Regions from separate parts of the Bacteroides sp. AN502(2024) genome, predicted to be linked through region 2. Evidence: riboswitches for the same ligand, from Rfam matches in the RefSeq annotation. Region 2 holds a riboswitch; each other region holds the start of a gene.
The links. Region 2 has a riboswitch for cobalamin ahead of AB9N12_RS01870 (ribonucleoside-diphosphate reductase subunit alpha). Riboswitches for the same ligand answer to the same signal wherever they lie in the genome.
Positions count from the first base shown of each region.

Region 1 (2,203 bases), 300 kb from region 2:
AAGACGCGGGTACGGCATCCCATCGTCGCCAATTCGTAGACGTAACGTTTCGGATCGTCCGCTCTCCATTTCTCGTTTTGGTTGAAAGGTGTGTCGAGGAACATGAAGTTCGGGAACAACGCTTTCGCCGTGGTCTGGCAAGCCTTCAACAGCAAATCGAAATTAGGAGCTTCGTAACGGTCGGTTATTGCCTCTTCGATATTTTCCGCTTTCATCGCTTTCTCAAAGTCTTTCTCCGAGTAAGAAACTCCGTCTTTCACCTTGAAGATCTGAATCGGGAATACAGGTACCTCACCTCTTGTACCCAATCCTTCAATGGTGGCTTTCAGCAATTCTTCGATAACCATCCGACCTTCGGCAGAAGTGTCCGTACCGTAGTTGATGGAACTGAATACCACCTGATTACCCCCACGTGAATGCATCGTGTTGAGGTTGTGGATAAATCCTTCCATGGCCTGATGAGTATCTTTGCGGGTCTGCTGATAAGCTTTCTCGACAATACGGTCAAGGTGCTCCTTGTCTATAATGATTTGTAAAGCGACCAAAGCGATGCGCAATGTTTCGCGTTCAGCTTCAGTTGACTTGATAGACGGAAGATGTTCTTCAATCAATGTGCGGATGGATTTCTCATCGGCCTGATTTCCGTTTTCCATGGCGACATAGAAATTGATGAACGATGCCAGATGCTTCCGGAAAGATTTGGCCACCCCTTTTGCCATGAAGAAATCGAAAGCAGGAATGGCTTGTCCGCCGTGTTGCTCATTCTGGTTGGTCTGAAAGATAATGGTAGCCAGCGTAGCATAGCTTTGGATGCTTTGCGGGGTGCGGATGCTACCGTTCTTTGTGCGGAAACCCCGCTCAAAGAGGTCGTCCATATCATATTGGATACAGGTAGTCGTTTTTGTCGGATAATAGTCCAAGTCGTGGATGTGAATATCTCCCAACTGGTGTGCTTCGGCAAAACGTTTCGGCAACAGGTATTTATAAGTATAATCTTTGGTTACTTCGGAAGCGAACGTCATCATCTGTCCGGCAGGCGTATGACTGCTCATGTTGGCATTGCTCAAGTTGATATCATTCTTGTCGATAGCAACGATACCGTCCATCACTTGCTTCATGTGGGTTTTCTTATCACGCTCCGTATTCCGCCATTCGCGATAAATAATATATTTCTTCGCTACTTCCGGACGTACTTTCATCAACGACTTTTCTACTAAATCCTGAATCTCTTCTACAGTAATAGTAGGAGTAGTAAACTGACTGATTACATTCATCGTGATGTCAGCCACCAACTGCTGCTCATCCTGAATACCGGTTGCACTGAATGCCTTACTGATTGCATTCTTGATTTTACTGATAGAGAAATCTTCTCTTTTACCATCACGTTTGATGATACAAATTTCCGCGTAGTTCATAACTTTAACTCCCGAAAGTTTAAATTTAAAATGTTAATAACTAAAAGAAAAAGCTCCGGCAGGTCTTCTGACTTATCTCTCCCTCGCAACACCTTCCCACACCGCCATCGATGCAGTGGCTTATTGTGCGGATTCTTAGAGAATTACAGCAGCGGGTACTGTCGCCGATTTACACAGCGTTCCCTCATTGGCTAAACCTCTTTCAGCTCCGAAACCGGATACAAAGATAGAAGATTATCCAATATCCCGGTTCGCTTTTAACATTAAATTTGAGGAAACTTTTCTTTCATGCTGATACAGAAAGTTTTCCAAAATGGAAAACTTTCTTCTTATTTTAATGCAAAAAGTATTCGGTTTTCAAGCAATACTTCCAAAAGATTCGCTCGCGGATGATCGTTCTTATGTGGTACATCAGAACAAGCCTTATCCGAGTGGTTGGTTGCAAGAAAACCTGTACTTCTTTCTATTCTTTCCCCTATTTGACATTCCATCTATCATTCGTTAAAAAACATTATATTTGAGCCGGTATAAGGTTACAAGTTACTTGTTTTTTTTCATAATTTTGCAACCCGAAAACAGAAAACAAGTATCAATATGAAACTAAGATATAATCAAATCGCCATTCGCTACAAGAACAAAATGGAAGACTTTCACAGTTGGGGTGTAGCAGCACAGATTTGATAACCCTTCATTTTTCACTACAGAGGATTTACTAGAGAGAATTCTAACTTCTAACTATTCATTAAACTTATTTTCATTTATGAGCAAGAAAAGATGGCTCATAGTGC
Region 1 covers NZ_JBGFSP010000003.1:747,077-749,279, forward strand. The annotation lists gene AB9N12_RS02965 (anaerobic ribonucleoside triphosphate reductase) at 1-1,415, opposite strand, end outside; cobalamin riboswitch at 1,455-1,643, opposite strand; gene AB9N12_RS02970 (hypothetical protein) at 1,729-1,920, shown strand; gene AB9N12_RS02975 (TolC family protein) at 2,176-2,203, shown strand, end outside.
Region 1: linked by a shared signal. The riboswitch ahead of AB9N12_RS02965 (anaerobic ribonucleoside triphosphate reductase) and the one ahead of AB9N12_RS01870 (ribonucleoside-diphosphate reductase subunit alpha) in region 2 are both predicted to bind cobalamin.

Region 2 (2,203 bases):
AACAAAGAAGCTGTGGCAATATCCACACCTAAATACGTCATTAAGCAAAAACGACAGGCATGTCCCAACGCTGCCAGTATGGCAATCACCTTGAATGCACGTAAAGGAGGATCGGAAATCGCACCAAATCCGATACCTGCCACTGCTGCAAAAAATCCGTCAGTAAGAATGTCAAGTGCTATCATATCAAATTAAACTGTTTTTTACCATTAGTAATGTGAAGGAAAGTCCGATAGCGATACTAATAATCAGCAAAGAGGCTTCTGTCAGACGGGCAAATCCTGTCAACACATATCCTTCAACCACATCAATCACGCCATTTATCAAGGGAACGCCGGGCACAAGATAAAGTACGCTGGTTGCCATTGCTATCTCGGAGGTTGTATCAAAAATCAAGGTGGTAGATGCACATAGGGAAGCAACAAAGGCCGAGACAATAAATACGATATAATGGTTTATCTTCTTCATCTGCATTTGCTGCTTCAGGTAGAATCCTGTAATTGTAGCCGAGAACACAATGCCCATGGAAATTAAATCACCACCAAACAATTTACAGAAAGATGCATTGGCAAATCCTACTAATAATAGAACGAACAGCGAGTGTATCCGTGGAGCAGAAATAATCTTCTTATATCTATCTTTCAGCTCCTCCAACGACAAATGATTGTCTACTGCTTCCCAGCTCAAGGCACTCAACTCTGAATTATGTTCAAAACTGATCGGGTGTGCAGGAATGTCTATGACTTCGTTACAAGCCTCGTTTGTTTCTTTGTCTATAATAGTCAGAATGATATTTCTATGAAATACGCTTAACTTTACATCTAATCCAAAAGCCTCCCCAATACGCTTTGTATTGCGTATTACCCGCGAGGTGTGTACTCCGGCTCCCATCAAATGCGCTGAATATTCTGCAATAAATTTACCTACGGATAATAAAGAGTCTCCTGTCCTCATAAATATGATATTTTTTAATTGGGCGCAAAAGTACAAAAAAAACAATAGCGTATGACATCATGAAGATTCTTTTCTTGAAACAATATTGTATTAATTACAAATTTCTCTATCTTTGTTTCCGAATCGGTTCCGGATAACCATTCGGTTGTCCTGGATTAAAAGGGAACCGGGTGCAAATCCCGGACAGTCCCGCTGCTGTGATTCTCCATAACTTTCTGATAAAGACTTTTGCCACTGGCTGTGAATGGTAGGCCGGGAAGGAATCAGGGAAGGGAGTTAGTCAGAAGACCTGCCATTCATTAAAGACTGTTTCTACTCGTGGGATTAGGGATACAGTTCGAAACGATACAACAACATTTTTTATAAGGTTCTCATGCAAATAACCAAAAGAAATGGGACAACGGAGTCCTATGACAGGAAGAAAATTGCCGTTGCAATTAAAAAAAGCTTCGCCAGTACAGGCCAGGAAATAGTGGAAGAAACCATTCAGGAAATGGTGAATGAAGTAGAACAGTTTGTACATAGTAATAGTGCAAACTGCCATGTAGAACGGATACAGGATGAAGTAGAACGCTGCCTGATGGAGCACGGCTTTTATGCAGAAGCCAAAAATTATATTCTCTATCGCTGGCAACGTACGGAACGCAGAAAAGCGCTCAACGATATCACCACGGAGACGGGCAATCCGCAAATGATGGATGTGTTAAAGGAAATACAGAAAGACTTTGCCGGTAATGAATATAGTCTGACTGTGTTGGCGGAAAAGTTTTCCAGTTTCTGCAAGCCGGAAATGTCATCAGACGAACGCTTGTCGGCACTTATCAAAGCGGCAGTAGAACTGACCACACAGGAAGCACCAGACTGGGAGTTTATAGCCGCACGGTTACTCAATCTTCAACTGACAGAAAAGCTGGAAAAACAGGCAAGGATTTCAGGTATACATTCATTCTATGAGAAATTACGTTATCTGACGAATGAAGGATTATACGGCAGCTATATCCTGGATTCCTATTCACAACAGGAAATAGAAGAAGCTGCAGGATTCATTTGTCCGGAAAGGGATAAACTGTTTAATTATTCAGGGCTCGACCTGCTCTCCAAACGTTACCTGATCCGTACTCACTCACATGAACCTATAGAGTCTGTGCAGGAAATGTATTTAGGAATAGCTTTACATCTTGCCATGCCGGAGAAACGCGACCGGTTGCAATGGGTCAGGAAGTTCTACGACTTATTGAGCAAGCTGGAA
Region 2 covers NZ_JBGFSP010000003.1:448,457-450,659, forward strand. The annotation lists gene AB9N12_RS01860 (threonine/serine exporter family protein) at 1-185, opposite strand, end outside; gene AB9N12_RS01865 (threonine/serine exporter family protein) at 187-954, opposite strand; cobalamin riboswitch at 1,062-1,266, shown strand; gene AB9N12_RS01870 (ribonucleoside-diphosphate reductase subunit alpha) at 1,328-2,203, shown strand, end outside.

Region 3 (2,203 bases), 2.4 Mb from region 2:
TCCCCACGCTCCCAATGAGACATGACTGACTACTGCATTCATCCGGGTTTCAGCATAATGGCATGCTTCTGCTTCCGTTTTTCCGCTTATTTGTTGTACGAATTGTCCGGGTGCGGGCAGAATATTATATACCGTCACTTTGCTACTCGAACTTCCTGCTTTGGGAGCACGGTAGCGAGCTGCTTCGTCCGATTGCAGGCATTCTATAGTTTGTATAGCTTCTACCGAAATATCACCGTCTGTTCCCGTTACTTTCACTTTGTACTCTCCTGCTGCCGGAGGCATAAAAGTAAAGGTTGGCTTTGTTTCATCCGGATACGGTTCTCCGTTCACTTCCCATGCATAAATGGTATTCTCCGTGTTGTCTGTAATAATAGGAGCCACATAGGCAGCGCGTCCTGCAGGTACAGTTTGACGTTCATTTTCAAAAGTAATGTTGAGTTTTCTTTGGGGTGCTACCCGTATGGTAGTTGTTGCTTTCCCCGTTCCGTCTTCGTTGGTTACTTTAAGTGTAATATGGAAGGAACCTTCATTTTCCGCCACGAATGTGTACTCTTCCTTATCACCTATTACAGCATCTTTTTCATTCGTCCATTCATAGGTGCTTCCTTCCTTGAAGTTTACAGCGGATTTGATAGTGACACTTTCTCCTACATACGTAGAATAATACTGGATTAATGACACTGACGGGACCATCTTGTTCATAACGTCTATCCGGAGTTCTTTTTGCACACTTCCGTTTTTCGCGTCTACCCTGAAAGTGAAGAACTTTTTTCCATCTGCAGGAGATGAATAGGTGAATGAGGCATCTGTACTGACTATTTTGCCTTTTTCATCTTTCCATGTATATACAGGGGCGATGGCATTATCCACAATAGGGGTGATGGTGATTTCTTTTAGTATTTTGACAGGATAAATCCCAGTACCATTGTCAAAGGTAATCACCGGTGGATTCTTTGATTCTTCTTCCGGAGCGATTACTCCATCGCCTGCTCCCAAATTGTGCTCGTTCCCACATGAGGTGAGAAGGACAATAGAGCAAAGCATCAGTAAATTAGCGGTTGTTTTCCAAAATTCATTTATCATAAGCATACTTTTAATAGGTTGCCGATAGAAATGATAATGGATTTTACCACTGGATGACAGATGTCCCGGTTAGATAAATAGAAGAAGCCTTTCTCTTTATACACAGTAGTGAATGTGTATGTAAAGAAGAGCGACGAACCACCTCCTGTATGCCGCAGGAGTAAAATCCAAACGAAAAGAGGCAGGTCTTCTGGCTTATTCCCTTATTTGCAGCGCCTTCCCAGATAAAATATCCAGTGGCAAATTGCTACAAACTATACTGTTGTCCAATAACAGTATGGAAAAATACAGCAGCGGCTACTGTTACCGATTCTCACGGTATTCCCTTTTAATCTTCGATAACTCATATTATATTGCATGCAATTCGATATAGCATGGTAACGAAGAACCCATTTTCAGATTACAAAGATAGTTATCTTTTTATATATTATGTCTCTTTTAACTATTTATTTCTCATTACGTTAAAGGGACGACAAAATGTTAATAGGACAGGTATGAACTATGAATAGATAAAAAACAAGACAACATTCAGAAAAGCGAATGTTGTCTTGTTTGCTAGGATAAGAAATAATTAATATAGCCCTATCTCTGCTATACTTATATTATAAATAGATTCAGAATGTGGCGTAGAAACAGCTACCTTTACATATCGGGCTTGTTTGCCGCCCTCTACAAATGGAATGATATTCACCTCTCCGGTGCTATGTCCGATTTCCAATTCTTCCAGATAAGTGGCATTTTCCCAAATTTCGGAATCTTTGGATACGAATATTTTGACTATGCCGGGACACCAGGAACGTTTGTTCTCATTATCGAAATAGGTTTGCACAAGTTTCAGCCCTTGCAGGTCTCTTTCTGTCTTTAAGTCCAATGTCAGTGAATAAGTCGTCAATTCTTTTGTTCCGTCAGGTTCCCAACTTGTTTCAACATTATCATCTGTCAGGCGTTCCAGATAGGATTTGTAGTTCTCAGCATCGGCCGGAGAAGAAGTGAACCTCAGGTTTGAAAGGTCGAAGAACGAATAATCGGGAACAGATGTTGCTCCTTTTTCCTCGAAATATTCAGCCTGCGCCAAATTGGAGTAATGTTTGTTGTAACGTTCCACTACAAAATCCGG
Region 3 covers NZ_JBGFSP010000003.1:2,858,310-2,860,512, forward strand. The annotation lists gene AB9N12_RS11125 (PKD-like domain-containing protein) at 1-1,086, opposite strand, end outside; cobalamin riboswitch at 1,249-1,448, opposite strand; gene AB9N12_RS11130 (DUF4998 domain-containing protein) at 1,658-2,203, opposite strand, start outside.
Region 3: linked by a shared signal. The riboswitch ahead of AB9N12_RS11125 (PKD-like domain-containing protein) and the one ahead of AB9N12_RS01870 (ribonucleoside-diphosphate reductase subunit alpha) in region 2 are both predicted to bind cobalamin.

Region 4 (2,203 bases), 260 kb from region 2:
ATCTGCTCTTTCACCAAATCTACTCCAATCACTTCTTCCGTAATCGGATGCTCCACCTGCAAACGGGTGTTCATCTCAAGGAAATAATAGTTGCGGTGTTTGTCAACAAGGAATTCGATGGTACCTGCACCGATATAGTTCACCGCTTTAGCCGCAGCTACCGCCTTTTCACCCATGTCTTTCCGCAGTTCGGGAGTGACGAAAACCGAAGGAGTCTCCTCTACGATTTTCTGGTTACGGCGTTGTACGGAACATTCGCGTTCGCACAGATGAATGACGTTTCCATGTTTGTCACCAAGAATCTGGAACTCGATGTGATGAGGCTCTTCAACGAATTTCTCCAGATAAACCGTGTCATCGCCAAAAGAAGACAATGATTCGCTCTTGGCAGTGGTATAAGCCTCTTCCACTTCTTCGGCACAGTGGATGAGGCGCATTCCCTTTCCACCACCGCCCATAGAAGCTTTCAGCATCACCGGATATCCGATTTTATTGCAAAGCTCTATGGCTTCTTCCACACTTTTCAAATTGTCTTGCGTGCCGGGAACGACCGGTACTCCCGCCTCAATCATTTTGATACGAGCAGCAATTTTATCTCCCATGGCTTCCATTGTTTCCGGATTGGGTCCGATAAAGATGATTCCTTCCTCCTGACATCGACGGGCGAAGGTAGCATTCTCCGACAAGAAGCCGTAACCCGGATGGATGGCGTCTGCATGAGCTGCTTTCGCCACTTCGATGATTTTTTCTATATTCAGATAACTCTCTTTGGATGCTGCCGGCCCTATGCAATAAGCTTCATCTGCGTAAAGCACGTGCTTCGCGGTCCGGTCTGCTTCGGAAAAGATAGCGATACTTGTTATCTCCATCTCTCGGCAGGAGCGCATCACCCTTACGGCAATTTCACCGCGATTGGCTACTAAGATTTTTTTTATCATACTTTTCTAAATTAAGTACATACATATTCATGTCTTCCCGTCTAATGGACATACTCCACCCGACGAAAAACAGTATTTTTTGATTTGGGGCTTAACAAGTGATACTCTTTCTCCTAACCCACGAGGAGGAGAGCGTCTTACGCAAAATGGCAGGTCTTCTGACTGACTCTTGTCTTATTTGCCTTCCCGATTAACATCAGTGGCGTTAAATTGGTTCATTAATAAGACATTGAACAGAGCTTCACAGCAGCGGGACTGTCTGGGATTTACACCCGATTCCCTATTAATCGTTGTCCGTTGGATACGGATTCTGAACCATTTCGGAGGGCAAAGATAAAGAAATATTAAATAAAACGTCTCTTTTTTGCACGAAAGTTACAATTTTGTGCAATGCTTATTGATACCATTTTTTGTTTTTATACACTATGATTATTTATTCTTTTAGAATATCAATGAAATCGGTAAGTAGTGTATCGGATCGTTTTTCAATTGCACTCTTCTTGGATCTTTATCCCCCTCAACGCTTCCGTGATAGCCGGGACGAGCAGACTGATCCTTAAGGATTGTAAGGAATAATGGGGAACTGATGGGGATGTAGTTTGTTGAGTAGAATGCTCTATCTCCTTGCAAGAGATGGATTAACGTGTGCAAAGTTATAATAAATTATGGAAAAATAAAGGGCTTTCATTGTGTTTTTTAACATCTCTGCTACAAGAAAGCTATAATGTTTAGCGAAAAACGATCTAAATGACATATTACTCCGCTAATAATCAGCAGAATACATGCTAATTACATCTCTTGCAAGGAGTTGGTTCATCTCTTGCAAGGAGACGAACTTAAAGATGGCACATGAACATGATAAGAAAACTACTTCTTCTAATATTGATATTCTATGGCGGCTACCTGTCGGCACAGACCGTGCATGAAGTGCGGGATTCTGTGAAGATATATTTCCGGCAAGGGAAGATAGACTTTGTCCCTTCCCTGAACAACAACCAAACTGCATTAGACAGAATAGCGGATAGCCTGCGCATAACCTATGCCGACTCCGTTTACCGGTTGCAAAAGATTCTTATTGTGGGCGGTGCATCTCCCGAGGGGAGTATCAAATTCAACAAATGGCTTTCCGAGAAACGTGCGGGCGTGTTGTTCGATTACCTTTCACGCTATGGATCGCTGCCCGACTCACTGAAGACCACCAACTTTCTTGGGCGTGACTGGAACGGTCTTATCCGTCTGGTGAAGAATGACCCGAATGTTCCTTA
Region 4 covers NZ_JBGFSP010000003.1:709,194-711,396, reverse strand. The annotation lists gene accC (acetyl-CoA carboxylase biotin carboxylase subunit) at 1-938, opposite strand, end outside; cobalamin riboswitch at 1,069-1,273, opposite strand; gene AB9N12_RS02815 (DUF3575 domain-containing protein) at 1,788-2,203, shown strand, end outside.
Region 4: linked by a shared signal. The riboswitch ahead of accC (acetyl-CoA carboxylase biotin carboxylase subunit) and the one ahead of AB9N12_RS01870 (ribonucleoside-diphosphate reductase subunit alpha) in region 2 are both predicted to bind cobalamin.